DNA from 2 places in the Dechloromonas sp. TW-R-39-2 genome. Region 1 is predicted to be linked to the other one. Evidence: predicted binding sites of a transcription regulator. Region 1 holds the regulator's gene; the other holds the start of a gene.
What was found. The regulator FNR, encoded in region 1, switches genes on or off when oxygen is low (the NO sensors DNR and NnrR bind a similar motif). The targets are predictions, from matches to a motif close to TTGANCTAGNTCAA.

Region 1 (3,414 bases):
TTCTGGCTGTAGGTCGGCCCGACCTTGCTGATCGACGAAATACCGAAAGACAGCATGTCGCAGTCAGCGTAGGTTGAATAGCCTTGGAAATTGCGATGCAAGCGCCCCTGACGCTGAGCCACAGCCAGCTCATCATCCGGTTTGGCAAAGTGATCCATGCCGATAAAGACGTAGCCAGCTTCGGTCAGCTTTTTGATCGCCAGGGCAAGAATTTGCAGTTTGGTATCGGCCGATGGCAAATCCGGCTCGGCGATCCGGCGCTGCGGCTTGAACAGGCTCGGCATGTGCGCATAGTTGTAGATCGACAGGCGATCCGGATCCATGGCCAGAACACGTTCCAGTGTCCGGTTGAATCCCATGACCGACTGATGCGGCAAGCCGTAGATCAAATCGACCGAAACTGATTTGAAACCGTTGGCCCGCGCGGCATTGATCACATTCGCCGTTTCTTCTTCGGTCTGGACGCGATTAACGGCAATCTGAACACGTTCGTCGAAGTCCTGGACGCCGACACTCATCCGGTTGAAACCCAGTTCACCAAGCAAAGCCACGGTTGCCGTATCGACCTTGCGCGGATCAACTTCGATCGAGTACTCACCGCCATCGAGCAACTTGAAATGCTTGCGGGTTTCGCTCATCAGTTGCCGCATTTCGTCATGCGACAGGAAAGTCGGCGTACCGCCACCCCAATGCAGCTGGATCACTTCATGCTCGCCGTCCTGACCGTCCAGGCTGGCGCTTTGCAGGGCAAGCTCCTTGGCAAGGTATTTCAGGTATTTGGCGCTGCGCCCGTGATCCTTGGTAATGATCTTGTTGCAGGCACAGTAATAGCAGATAGTGTTACAGAACGGTATGTGGAAGTATAATGACAGCGGACGGCTGATACCGCCGATGTTGCGCTTGCCGAGCCACAGTTTGGCAGCGTCCGAATCGAAAGCTTCGACGAAACGATCGGCCGTCGGATACGAAGTGTAGCGGGGGCCGTTGACGTCGAAGCGGCGAATGATCTGAGGATCGAATACGAGGTTTTCAGTTGCGAAATTCATTAAACATACCACCAAGAGTTGCACGGATTATGTTCGGATGGTGCCAAATCATGGTTGACATGGATCAAGCGAACGCAGGTTGATGATGCCCCAACAAACAGCTTCACAGGAAATTTCTCTTTCGGTCATCAAGACGGCGTGTTCGAACTGCAATCTGCGCGAACTCTGCCTACCCTTCGGACTCAACATTGACGAGCTCGAACGCCTGGATGACCTGGTATCGACCCGTCGCCGCATCAAGCGTGGCGACCACCTCTACCGGGCCGGAGAAACATTCGATGCAATTTACGCCATCCGTAGCGGCTTCTTCAAAACCGATGTGCTGCTTGAGGATGGCCGGGATCAGGTGACCGGGTTCCAGATGGCTGGCGAGCTGCTCGGACTTGACGGCATCAGCACTGAACACCACACCTGCAACGCGATCGCCCTCGAAGATAGTGAAATCTGCGCCATTCCGTTTTCGCAACTGGAAAGCCTGTCGCGTGAAATTCATACCTTGCAGCACCATTTTCACAAGGTCATGAGCCGCGAAATCGTCCGCGACCACGGCGTAATGATGCTGCTCGGCACCATGCGCGCCGAAGAGCGACTGGCCGCCTTCCTGCTCAATCTCTCGCAGCGATTCACGGCACGTGGTTTTTCTCACGCCGAGTTTTACCTGCGCATGACGCGCGAAGAAATCGGCAGCTACCTCGGCCTCAAGCTCGAAACGGTTTCGCGCGCCTTCTCCCGATTCCAAGAAGAAGGCCATATCGCCGTCCAGCAAAAACATATCCGGATCTTGAATGTTAACGGGCTGAAAGCCCTGATGAATCATCATCCCAACTGACTGACTACAAGCCGGGCAGCGGATTACGCGTCAGCGCAACACTGATGATGTAGGCGTAGGCGAGCAGCGCGAAACCCAGAAACATAGCGCGGATCGCCTTTGTCCTGCCCCGCTTGAGGGCAAACGTTCCAAAGACGATATAAGCCAGCAGCCCGAGAAATTTCGCGGTCAACCATCCGTTTACAAACGGATACTGCCCACTTGATATAGCCAGCAGCACGGCACTCCCGAGCAAGGTCGTATCGACAAGATGGGGCAGCAGCCTGACCAAGCGATGCTTCAGCAAGGACGAATCGGCAAGCATCCAGATTGCCCGCAGACAAAAGCCAAGACCGCTGAGCAACACGCACGTAACGTGTATGTGCTTTAGTGCCAGATAACTCATCACCGAGCCGCCAGCTTGAGCGCTATTTCAGCCGAATGCTTGCGATAGCGGGAAATAGCGAGGCTCAAGTTGAATCCGAGCCAGCCATTGGCCAATGCAAAGGCCACCCCGGCGGGACGAGCCAGCCATTCCGGGAAAAGCACGGCACCGAGCAAAAGCACCACGGCCAGCGCATAGCATTTCATCTGCCGCTGCATGTCGGCATCAGACAGGATCTTGTTCATGTTCGGCGCAACCACCTTGGCTTGCCCCTGGTTCTGCAAATGAAGCCAGGCAAGGAATGGAACAATCTTGTAGAGCATCCCGATGATGAAAGGGACAAATCCGCCAGCAAGCAATGTGATGCCAAAAAACAGGGTCCAGCCATCGATCTCCGAAGCAGCCGGCCACATTGCTGCGGTCAACAACATCAAAAGTGCAAAAATGCTGGCCGCCAAACCGATTTGCCAATAACGGTAAGTGGCATCAGCCCTCGCCCGCCGACGCTTGAGTTGAAGACGCAGGGTCAGCCCGGCAAAAGCCAGGCCGAGCAATGCGGTTATTCCCTGGACGACGCGGATCATGTTCGGTATATCGAAAAATACGGCACCGCTCCAAAGCAGGACGATGAGCAACATGCAGCACGGGAACAGCCAGCCCGGACGTGCGGGATAACCTGGCGTCAGCTGGAACATCGGCACAACCACATAAGCAATGGCTGCCAACAGGACGCCGGCCCAAGCCCCGAGCCCCCAGGCTGCATGCAAATCAGCCAGCATAGGCAGCGGCAAAGGCCAGCCATGAGCCAGCCCCCAAGCCATCAGCACGCCAAGTCCGACCACGCCAGCCAGCCCGGCCAGCGCAAGCTTCAAGCCAAGAATCGTCGGGCTGGTGGATCGGACACCAATCAGGGCATGAGTTGTCGCCCCCAGAATCAGCAGTGCCGTCAACAAAAGCACCCCGGCCGCAACGCTGAGCAACAACGGGCTTCCGAAATAGAAGCCGCCAGCCAGCAGGCACGTGCCCAGCGTCAGCCCACTATGCAACATGGCCGAGAGCCGCAAGGGGCGCCACAGATTGGCCCCCGCCACGACAGGAAAAATCTGGACCAGCGCCCCCAGCATGACTTGCAGCATGAAACCGACGGTCAACAAGTGCGTTACGGCCAACGTCCC
Region 2 (3,414 bases), 340 kb from region 1:
GGAGTTGTTTGCCCTGATATTCGTGAATTTTCATGCGCTTTCCTTGCGTTTAGTTGAGTTGCGAGCAATGAGCAGTGGCCAAAGTCCCCCCTAGCCCCGCCCGGTTATACGGACTTCAGCCCAAAATGTTACCACATACAGCAAAAATTATTGCAGTCCAAAATTCATAATTACGGAGACCTTCCTGCGGCTTCCATCGCCTTTTTCATCAACGGCAAAAGCAAGCCGGCGGCAACGACAAGGCTCAGCACCGATGCCAGCCAGAAACCAGCCACGCCCATGGGCCGAGGCCCGTAATAGCACAGCCAGTTGCCGCCCAGCAGGCCGACGCCCCAAAAGCAGAAGGTCTGAACCAACATCGGGACAAAGGTCACCCGGTAAGCTCGCAAAACATGCCCGGCAATAGTCTGAATGGCATCAAAAACCTGGTAGACCACGAGAAAGACGATCAGGCCGCGCGCCACTGCACGTACAGCTTCATCGTCCGTATAGACGGTCAACAACGGTTCGATGGTCAGCCACAGCAGCATGCTGACCAGCAACGAAAAGACCGCCCCCAGGATCATTCCGACCCGGGTCGCCTGATGCGCCAAAGCCCAGTTGCGCGCCCCGACCGCCTGGCCCACCGTCGCCATTGTCGCAATCGCCAGGGAAAGCGGCAGCATATAAGTCAGCGCCGAAAGATTGGCGATGATTCGATGGCCGGCGACAACCGTTGCCCCCTGCGCGGAGACAAAGAGACTGACCAGCGTAAAGGCTGTAATTTCAACCAGGTTGGACAGTCCCATTGGAACACCAAGATGCAATAGCTCGCGCCAAGCTGCCAGACGCGGTTTCTGCCAATTGGCAAAGGGCCGGTAACGCGCCCCCAGAGGGCCGAAGTGAAGATAGGCGGCACCGCACAGGCATGCCAGCCAGGCAATCAGTACGTTCGACAATGCACACCCCGCCACACCGAGCGGCTCGCCAAACCACCCTTGCTGCGCAAGCCCCCAAGCCAGCACGGCGTGCAAGACCAGGCTATACAAACCGATCCCCATCAGGACTCGCGGTTTCCCCAGGGCATTGCAAAATGCGTAGAAAGTTCGATAGCAAAGCGCGGCCGGCAAGCCCCAGGCCAGCAATGCCAAATATTGCCGAACCTTGAGGTCGACCGCGGGATCCATTTCCGCCATGGCCAGAGCACCACCCGGATGAAGAAGGAAAAGTACGCCGGGCACCGCCAGCAACAAGGCTAGCCAAAACCCTTGCTGCAGCACGGCGGCCACTTCGCCATCCCGCTTTGCACCATGCAGATGTGCGACGACCGGCGCAACGGCCTGCAAGATACCGACCAGGGCAAAAACGAGTGAAATATAAATGCCCCCGCCGATTGCGACAGCAGCCAGGTCGATCGGACTGACATGACCCAGCACCACCGTATCGACCACCATCATGCCGATGGAAGACAACTGGGCAATCAGGATAGGAAAAGCATGGGCCAGCAGCCCGCGTGCAGCGACTAAAAACATCAGTCAATTGTCGCATGGTCGCCACTAAAAAATGCGAAAGAGGCTTGATCTGGCTCAAGCAGGGAGGTCGCACGAAACATGACAATCGATAAAAAAAGGGGGAGAAAATGAAATCAAAAAATGGATTGCATGACATAGAAACAGCCAGTCGCGACGAAATAAGCACACTTCAGGTCGAACGCCTGCGCTGGACACTGAATCACGCCTACAACAATGTCAGTCACTACAAAGCAAAGTTTGACGCCGCCGGAATCCACCCGGATGATTTCCACACACTGGATGACTTGGCCAAATTCCCATTCACCACCAAGCAGGACCTGCGCGACAACTACCCCTACGGGATGTTTGCCGTGCCGCGTGAAGAAGTTGTCCGCATTCACGCCTCAAGTGGTACAACCGGCAAGCCGACCGTCGTCGGTTACACACAAAAGGATATCGACACTTGGGCCGACCTGATTGCCCGTTCGATTCACGCATCCGGCGGACGCAAAGGTGACATTGTCCACGTGGCCTACGGCTACGGATTATTTACCGGCGGTCTGGGCGCGCATTACGGTGCCGAAAAACTCGGCTGCACCGTAATTCCGATGTCTGGCGGCCAAACCGAGAAGCAAGTTCAACTGATCTGCGACTTCAAGCCGGCCATCATCATGGTCACCCCATCGTACATGCTCAATATCGCTGACGAATTCCGCCGCCAGGGTATTGATCCTCGCAGCACGGCCTTGCGCATCGGCATTCATGGAGCAGAACCCTGGACGGATGCCATGCGCAGTGAAATCGAAAGAATTTTCGGCATCGATGCCATCGACATCTACGGGCTGTCCGAAGTCATCGGCCCCGGCGTGGCCAACGAGTGCATTGAGTCAAAGGATGGCCCGGTAATCTGGGAAGATCATTTCTACCCGGAGATCATCGACCCGCTGAGCGGCGAGGTTCTTCCCGAAGGCAGCCAGGGCGAACTGGTTTTTACGTCGCTCACCAAGGAAGCCATGCCGGTCGTCCGCTACCGCACGCGTGACCTGACACGCCTGCTTGCGCCAAGCGCCCGGAGCATGCGCCGGATCGGCAAGATCACCGGCCGCTCGGACGACATGCTGATCATCCGTGGGGTCAATGTCTTCCCCTCCCAGATCGAGGAGCTGATTCTCAGGCAGCCGAAGCTGTCGCCACACTACATTCTGGAAGTCAGCCGTGACGGGCATCTGGATTCGATGAAGGTCAATGTCGAACTGAAGCCTGAGTTCGAATTTACCAGCGCAGCCGAAAAGGAGTTTGTGGCGCACGACCTGCAGCACCATATCAAATCCTATATCGGCATTTCTGCCCGGATCGACATCATCGAATCCGGCGGCATCGAGCGATCGATCGGCAAGGCAAAGCGGGTAATCGACAAGCGCCCAAAGTAAACAGCACCGTCTGGGCAAGCACGGCGAGATCCCTGTCATCCGGGATTTCGCCGCTTGGTGCTGGCGTCAAATCAAACGATACGAACCCGCAAGCCAGCCACGCCATCCACCCCGGCCTCAAGCCGGTCGCCGGGAACGATCGGGCCGACACCTGCCGGCGTGCCGGTATAAATCAGGTCCCCCGCTTCAAGCCGCACAAAAGTCGACAGATTGGCGATCACATCGGCGACTTTCCACATCATCTGATCGAGATCTCCCTCCTGACGAATCTGCCCATTGACCGAGAGCCAGATCCGGCCGGCAGCGGGATGGCCGATCTGCGCTGCTGGCTGCACGACACCGGAAACGGCGGATTGGTCGAAGCCTTTCCCCATATCCCAGGGATGTCCCTTTTCCTTGGCCCGCGCCTGAAGATCCCGGCGCGTCAGATCAAGCCCCACGGCATAACCGAAAATCATCGCTTTTGCGGCGTCGACCGTGACATTCGCCCCACC

Region 2: a site for FNR is predicted at 1,556-1,569, ahead of paaK (phenylacetate--CoA ligase PaaK). Genes of this name have one in related genera too.

Annotation. Positions count from the first base shown of each region.
Region 1 covers NZ_CP045202.1:2,744,755-2,748,168, forward strand. The annotation lists gene hemN (oxygen-independent coproporphyrinogen III oxidase) at 1-1,046, opposite strand, end outside; gene fnr (fumarate/nitrate reduction transcriptional regulator Fnr) at 1,129-1,875, shown strand; gene GBK02_RS13325 (SirB2 family protein) at 1,880-2,260, opposite strand; gene GBK02_RS13330 (hypothetical protein) at 2,260-3,414, opposite strand, start outside.
Region 2 covers NZ_CP045202.1:3,084,121-3,087,534, forward strand. The annotation lists gene sucC (ADP-forming succinate--CoA ligase subunit beta) at 1-34, opposite strand, end outside; gene GBK02_RS14905 (MATE family efflux transporter) at 171-1,511, opposite strand; gene paaK (phenylacetate--CoA ligase PaaK) at 1,619-2,920, shown strand; gene GBK02_RS14915 (fumarylacetoacetate hydrolase family protein) at 2,992-3,414, opposite strand, start outside.